One region of the Bradyrhizobium sp. CCBAU 45389 genome, then DNA from elsewhere that is predicted to be linked to it. Evidence: predicted binding sites of a transcription regulator. Region 1 holds the regulator's gene; the other holds the start of a gene.
The links. The regulator PhoB, encoded in region 1, activates phosphate uptake and scavenging genes when phosphate is short. The targets are predictions, from matches to a motif close to TGTCATNNANCTGTCAT.
Positions count from the first base shown of each region.

Region 2: the regulator PhoB is predicted to act here: its motif matches at 1,728-1,744, upstream of phnF (phosphonate metabolism transcriptional regulator PhnF).

Region 1 is NZ_LBIY01000073.1:19,632-23,377, reverse strand. It holds gene XH79_RS08900 (aspartate aminotransferase family protein) at 1-672, opposite strand, end outside; gene XH79_RS08895 (GcrA family cell cycle regulator) at 1,128-1,640, shown strand; gene phoB (phosphate regulon transcriptional regulator PhoB) at 1,873-2,580, opposite strand; gene phoU (phosphate signaling complex protein PhoU) at 2,603-3,319, opposite strand; gene pstB (phosphate ABC transporter ATP-binding protein PstB) at 3,331-3,746, opposite strand, start outside.
Region 2 is NZ_LBIY01000092.1:137,148-140,893, forward strand. It holds gene XH79_RS23165 (carbon-phosphorus lyase complex subunit PhnI) at 1-577, opposite strand, end outside; gene phnH (phosphonate C-P lyase system protein PhnH) at 582-1,190, opposite strand; gene phnG (phosphonate C-P lyase system protein PhnG) at 1,195-1,608, opposite strand; gene phnF (phosphonate metabolism transcriptional regulator PhnF) at 1,779-2,507, shown strand; gene phnE (phosphonate ABC transporter, permease protein PhnE) at 2,638-3,453, opposite strand; gene phnE (phosphonate ABC transporter, permease protein PhnE) at 3,480-3,746, opposite strand, start outside.

The DNA of each region.
Region 1 (3,746 bases):
CATGCCGGTCTGCACCTCGTCGAAGGCGAGCAGCAGGCCCTTCTCGTCGCAGAGCTGGCGCAGTGCCTTGAGGAAGGCCGGCGTCGACGAGCGCACACCGCCCTCACCCTGGATCGGCTCGACCAGGATGCCGGCGGTCTGCGGACCGATCGCCTTCTTCACGGCTTCGATGTCACCGTGCGGCACCTGGTCGAAGCCATCCATCGGCGGACCGAACCCTTCGAGATATTTTGCCGATCCCGTCGCAGCCAGCGTCGCCAGCGTGCGGCCATGGAAGGCACCCTCGAAGGTGATGATGCGGTAGCGCTCCGGATGGCCCTTGGAGAAGTGATGATGGCGGACCAGCTTGATCACGCCTTCCAGCGCTTCGGCGCCGGAATTGCAGAAGAACACGAGGTCCGCGAAGCTCTCATTGCACAGACGTGCGGCGAGCTTCTCGCCGTCCGGGCTCTGGAACAGGTTCGACATGTGCCAGAGTTTTGTCGCCTGCTCCTGCAACGCCTTGACCAGCGCGGGATGGGCGTGGCCGAGCGCGTTCACCGCGACGCCGGAGGTGAAATCGAGATAGCGCTCGCCATTGGTCGCGATCAGCCAGCAGCCTTCGCCGCGCTCGAAACCGAGGTCGGCCCTGGCGAAGACGGGGAGCAAATGCGGCGCGGCGCTGTTCGTCATGACGATCACTTGATGTTGCGGACGGCCTGAACGCGCTCACGCAGCGCACCATCAACCGGCCCGGAAAACGAAACGTGCCGCCTTTTAAGGGCGGCACGTGACACTATCTTATGCCGGGGAGAACGGGTGTCAATGCCGCCCGAAAGCCTCGCGAAACGCTGAATCCGTAGTCTTGCGGTGCCGGATTTGCAGGGTTTTTGCCACGGAACATGTGGAAGCGAGTCGGCTGACTCTTGCGCGTGAGTCACGCCATATTGTAGCGTTTGGCTTGTCAGATACGACATCTCGTGCAGCAGTTCTGATCCTCTAAGTCCTCATGTACCGGCGTAAACGTTCGGGCGTTCTGGTTACGCCCGGCGAGCCTTAAGGGATTCTGGCGGCACGGGTTTTTCGAGGCTTAGGCATTCGCCGCAAGGCGCCAGGACGGCAGCCGCACGGCGAGGGAAGAGGGTGCAATGACGGTTTTGACCTGGTCCGACGATCGCGTCGAGCAGCTGAAAAAGCTCTGGGAGGCCGGATTGTCGGCCAGCCAGATCGCAGCCGAGCTCGGCAACGTGACCCGTAATGCCGTGATCGGCAAGGTGCACAGGCTCGGCCTGTCCGGCCGCGCCAAGAGCCCCTCATCGGCAGCTCCCCGGCCGCGCAAGGCGCGTCCCGCTCAGCACATGATGAGGGTCAGCCGCCCCATTGCGCGCGGCAACACCGCGCTGGCGCAGGCCTTCGAGGTCGAGGTCGAGGCGGAGCCTGTCACCTACGACAACGTGGTGCCGATGAGCCAGCGGCTGTCGCTGCTCGAATTGAACGAGGCGACCTGCCACTGGCCGGTCGGCGATCCCTCGAGCCCGGATTTCTTCTTCTGCGGCGGCAAGGCGCTCTCCGGCCTGCCCTACTGCGCCCAGCACTCGCGCGTGGCCTATCAGCCCGCGGCGGACCGCCGTCGCGCGCCGGCAAAGCCGGGCACGCGCTGAGTTTGTTCTGAGATCAAGAAGCAGCCGTCGCATGGCGACGGCTCAACACACTCCGCTGTCGTCCCGGCGAAGGCCGGGACCCATAACCACCGGCAGACGTGGTTACAAAGACTCGGAGTTACCCTCTTTGCACAACAATTACGCCCTGGGGTTATGGGTCCCGGCCCCCGTGCGCAATTGCGCACTAGGCCGGGACGACACCGATGTTGTGGCGGCAGCTCTCTAAAACAGCTTACGTCTGCTCGGCCTTCGCGAAGCGGTCGTCGAGCGCATAGCCGGCGCCGCGGACGGTGCGGATCGGGTCCTGCTCGCGGCCGAGATTGAGCAGCTTGCGCAGGCGGCCGATATGAACGTCGACAGTGCGCTCGTCGATGTAGATGTCGCGGCCCCAGACGCTGTCGAGCAGCTGCTCGCGCGAGAACACGCGGCCTGGATGCTCCAGGAAGAACTCCAAGAGGCGATATTCGGTCGGACCGAGATCGATCGGCCGGCCCGAGCGCGCCACGCGGCGCTTCTCGCGGTCGAGCTCGATGTCGCCATAGGCGAGCACGGTGGCGAGCCGCTCGGGGCTGGCGCGCCGCAGGAGGCCCTTCACCCGCGCCAGCAGCTCCGGCACCGAGAACGGCTTGACGATGTAATCGTCGGCGCCGGTGGCAAGCCCGCGCACCCGCTCGCTCTCCTCGCCGCGCGCGGTGAGCATGATGATCGGAAGCTGCTTGGTCTCGGGGCGGGTGCGCAGCCGCCGGCACAGCTCGATGCCCGAGAGGCCCGGCAGCATCCAGTCGAGCACGATCAGGTCGGGGATGTGCTCCTTGAGGCGGGTGTCGGCGTCGTCGCCGCGCATCACCGTCTCGACGTCATAGCCGTCGCCTTCGAGGTTGTAGCGGAGAAGCTCGGTGAGAGCTTCCTCGTCCTCAACCACCATAATGCGTGCGCCCATCGGCTCGTCGCTCCTTAAGTCTTCAGGTATTCGGGACCGTCGTGGCGAAGGTCGTCATGTCGCCCTTCGGCCGCTTGTCGGTGATGGCCTGGCCCTCGATCATGTAGAACACGGTCTCGGCGATGTTGGTGGCGTGGTCGCCGATCCGCTCGATGTTCTTGGCGCAGAACATCAGATGGATGCAGAACGAGATGTTGCGCGGATCTTCCATCATGTAGGTGAGGAGCTCGCGGAACAGCGAGGTGCAGATGGCGTCGACTTCCTCGTCGCCCTTCCACACCGCCATCGCCGCCGGCAGATCGTGCGCGGCATAGGCGTCCAGCACCGACTTGACCTGCTGCTGCACGAGGTCGGTCATGTGTTCCAGGCCGCGGAACAGCTTCAGCGGATGGAAATCGGTCTCCAGAGCGGCGACGCGCTTACCCATGTTCTTGGCGAGGTCGCCGATGCGCTCGAGATCGGTCGCAACGCGCATGGCGCCGACGATCTCGCGCAGATCCACCGCCATCGGCTGGCGGCGGGCGATGGTGAGCACGGCGCGCTCCTCGATGCGCTTCTGGAGCGCGTCGAGATCGGCGTCGGTGGTGACGACGCGCTGGCCGAGCGCGACGTCGCGGCGGATCAGCGCGCCGACGGAATCGACGATCATGCGCTCGGCGATGCCGCCCATCTCGGCGACCAGGCGGGTGAGTTCCTGGAGGTCGGTATCGAAAGCCTTTGCGGTATGTTCAGAACCCATGTCCTGTCTCCTCAGCCGAACCGGCCGGTGATGTAATCCTGCGTGCGCCGATCGCTCGGCGACGTGAAGATCTTGCTGGTGTCGTCGAACTCGATGAGCTCGCCGAGATACATGAAGGCGGTCTTGTCCGAGACGCGCGCCGCCTGCTGCATGTTGTGGGTGACGATCGCGATCGTGTAGTTCTCGGACAGCTCCTGGATCAGCTCCTCGACCTTGGCGGTCGAGATCGGGTCGAGCGCCGAGCAGGGCTCGTCAAACAAGATCACCTCAGGACGCACCGCGACGGTGCGCGCGATGCAGAGGCGCTGCTGCTGGCCACCCGAGAGCGACAGGCCCGAGGCGTTGAGCTTGTCCTTGACCTCGTTCCACAGCGCGCCGCCGCGCAGCGCCTTCTCGACACGGTCGTCCATCTCGGACTTCGAGATCT
Region 2 (3,746 bases), on a different contig from region 1:
GGTCGCGGTCGGCCGGGAAATTCAGCGGCTCGCGGGTGAGATCGCCGACGCTGGCGCCCTCTTCGGCTTCCGGCGAGGATTCGATCAGCCCGTCGCGGCCCAGAATGTCGGTGACGCGCGGCGTCGGCGCGGTCGAGGCTTCAGCCACGGCCGGCACTTCCGGCACAAAACCTTCAGCGAGCGAGGGATCGAGCAGGCGGTGGGTATAATCGAAGGTCGGCCCTAGGATCTGGCCGCCGGGAATGTCCTTGAAGGTCGCTGATACCCGTCGCTGCACCCGCATAGCGCCGGTGTTGACCGGCTCGCTGGTGCCGAAGCGCGGCAGGGTCGCACGGAAGGCGCGGACCAGGAAGATCGCCTCGATCAGATCGCCGCGCGCCTGCTTGATCGCGAGCGCCGCGAGCTCGCGATCATAGAGCGAGCCTTCGCTCATGACGCGATCGACGGCAAGCCCGAGCTGCTCCGAGATCTGGTCGAGGGAGATTTCCGTAACGCCCTGATCGCCGCGCCGCTTATGTGCGAGCAGGCGATGGGCGTTCTCGATGGCGCGCTCGCCGCCTTTGACTGCGACATACATGCTTCTAGCTTCCCTTGCTCACGACGCGCGTGGTGCGGGGGATCGCAACCACGGCGTCATCGGCGACCAGCACCACATCGATGCCGCGCGGAAACAGTGCCTCGTTCATACGCAGGCGCTCGGACAGGTCGAAAGGCTTGATCGACGCCTGCAGCGTCGCGACGCCGTCGATGCCGGGGCCGCGCAGCTCGAAGCCAGGCCCCGCGTCCAGGCTTTCGACCTGAATGATCACCGTGGTCGAACGGTCCGGATACTCGCTGGTACCGAGCGCGAAGCGCTCGAGCGAAGGCAGTGCACTACCGTCGCTGATGAGCGCGAATGACGCGATCGAGGAGTCCTGCACAACCGGCGCGCCGGTGTGGAACTTCAACCACTTGGTCACGTCCGAGCTTTCCGCCATCCGCGCATCGAGCCAGAGCGGCGTGTCGTGATCGAACAGCGTCAGTGCGATCGCCGCGGTGCCGCGCATCATCATTCCGGGCGATCCCGCCATCGGCACGATGCGCTGGACCGAGCCCGGCCGCGCCATCGCGTCCATCACCGAGCGAAAGGTCGATTGCGCCGACAGCACCTTGTCGGCAAAACCCGGCGGCAATTCCGCAATCGTGGTCATGATCTCACCCCTCACCGCGCACCATGGTGTAGAAATCAACCTTCGTCGCGGCGGTCTCTTCCGCCGCCCGCGTCCGCCTGACCATAAGCTGCTCGCGCAACGGCGCGATAACGCTGCGCTCGACGAGCCCGCCGAAATCACGGGACTGCACCAGCGCATCGCACAGCGCGATCAGCCGCGCCTTCTCACCGTCGCGCCCGAGCGTGTAGCCGAAGCCGACCTCGCCGCTCGCAAGCCTCACCGCCGCGCGCGACACCGTGGCTTCGCCGAGATTGAAGGGCGCACCGTCGCCGCCGACCCGGCCGCGCAGCATCACGAGGCCGCTCTCCGGCGCACGCAGATCCTGATGAGCCGGCAGGGCGAGATCGCGGAGGCGAGCGGCGATCTCGCCCGCCTCCGCGTGCGCCAGCACGGCCATCGCGGCCTTGCGCTGGGCTTGCTGGGTATCGTGCTGGGTCACCTAATCCACCGAGCTTTTGACAGAACTTGTCGAATCCAAGTTGTCTATGATAATAGACAACTTCATACGGACGCGCCATGACTGTTTCGTGACAATGATGTGATTTTCGGGCTAGGCTGACCGACGACATGAGCATGCAGGACACAGCCTCTTCGGGCGTCGCTTTGTGGCGCCTCGTCGCCGACGGCATCGAGCGCGGCATCGCCGACGGCCGCTTTGCCGCCGGCGACAAGCTGCCGGGCGAGATGGAGATCGCCGAAACCTATCGCGTGAACCGCCACACCGTGCGGCGCGCGCTCGCAGCCCTTGCCGAGCGCGGCATCGTGCGCGCCGAACGCGGCAGCGGAACCTATGTCGAGACGCAGAAGCTCGCTTATCCCTTGCGCTCGCGCACGCGCTTCTCCGAGATCGTCGGCGCTGAGGGTCGCGAGCCGCATGGCCGGTTGATCGAGGCGACCGACGACGTCGCGACGCGCGAGCTCGCGCGGGAGCTGGGACTGAAGACCGGCGCGCCCTTGGTGCGGATCGAGGCGATCCGCCTCGCCGACCGCACGCCCATCTGCGTTTCCACCACCTGGCTATCGGCGGAACTGTTTCCGGGCGCGGGCGAGGTGTTCGCCGCGACTCGCTCGATGACGAAGCTGCTCGAGCATTTTGGCGTCCGCGACTATCGCCGCGGCGCGACCCGGATCACCGCCGGCATCGTCGACGCAACTGATGCCGCACGTCTCGATCTCCCGCTGGGGCGGCCGATCCTGGTGGTGGATGCCACCGACCATGATCTCCAGGGCAAGCCGCTGGTGACGAAGCATTCGCGGTTTGCCGCGGAGCGGGTGGAGTTTTTGGTGGAGTCATAGGGGACTCTCTCTCCACGAAACCGGAGCCGTAGGGTGGGCAAAGGCGCACTTCGCGCCGTGCCCACGATTTTTTTCGATCGTTAAGAGTGGTGGGCACGCTCTCGCTTTGCCCACCCTACGGCACCTGTGATCAGGCCACAGCTCTTCGCCCAATAATCGCAAAGCGCAGCTTGCCCGAGATGAAATCGATCGCGGCCACCGCGACCAGGATCATCAGGATCAGGAACGAGACCCTCTGCCATTCCAGCACGCGGATCTGCTCGGCGAGCTGGAGGCCGATGCCGCCGGCGCCGACGATGCCGATGATGGTGGCCGAGCGGGTGTTGGACTCGATGAAATAGAGCACTTGGCCGGCGATAACGGGCAGGACCTGCGGCAACAGGCCGAAGCGGATCTCGTGCAGCGCGCTGCCGCCGGAGGCGCGGATGCCCTCGACCTGCTTCTGGTCGGCGCCCTCGATCGCCTCCGAGAACAGCTTTCCGAACGCGCCGAAATCCGACACGGCGATGGCGAGCACGCCGGCGAACGGGCCGAGCCCGACCACGTTGATCCACACCAGCGCCCAGATCAGCGTGTCGACGCCGCGGATCGAATCGAGGAATCGTCGCACGGGAAAGCGCACGATCTGCGAGGGTATGACGTTGCGCGCGGCCAGCAGGCTCACCGGCAGCGCGAACACCGCCGCCAGCGTGGTGCCGAGCAGCGCGATCGAGAGCGTTTCGCCGAGCGCCTTCAGATAGACCGGCAGCGAGGAGCCGGGATCCGGCGGGATCATCATCAGGCTGATCCAGCCGAGCTGGCTGAGGCCGGCGAAGAACCGCGACGGCGAGAAATCGAGATCGACGAGACCATAGATCAGGATCGCGAGCGCCGCGACGATCATCGCCGGCGTCGCGAGCCGCGCCGAGGCGGGCCGGTAGAACACGTCGGGGTAGCGCGCGCGCATCTCGCGCGGATCGACCTCCCGTGGCGTCACGTCCGCGCCTCCTTGCCGAACAGGCGGCCACGCAGCCAGCCCGTCGTGATGTCGATGATGAAGACCGTGACGACGATGGTGAGCAGGATGGCGCTGACGTCGGAGTAGTAGAACTTGCGGATGGCGACGACGAGCTCCTGGCCGATGCCGCCGGCGCCGACAAAGCCCATGACGGACGCTTCGCGGACATTGATCTCGAAGCGCAACAGGGCGTAGCTGGCATAACCGGCGGTGACCTGCGGCACGATGGCAAAACGCATGCA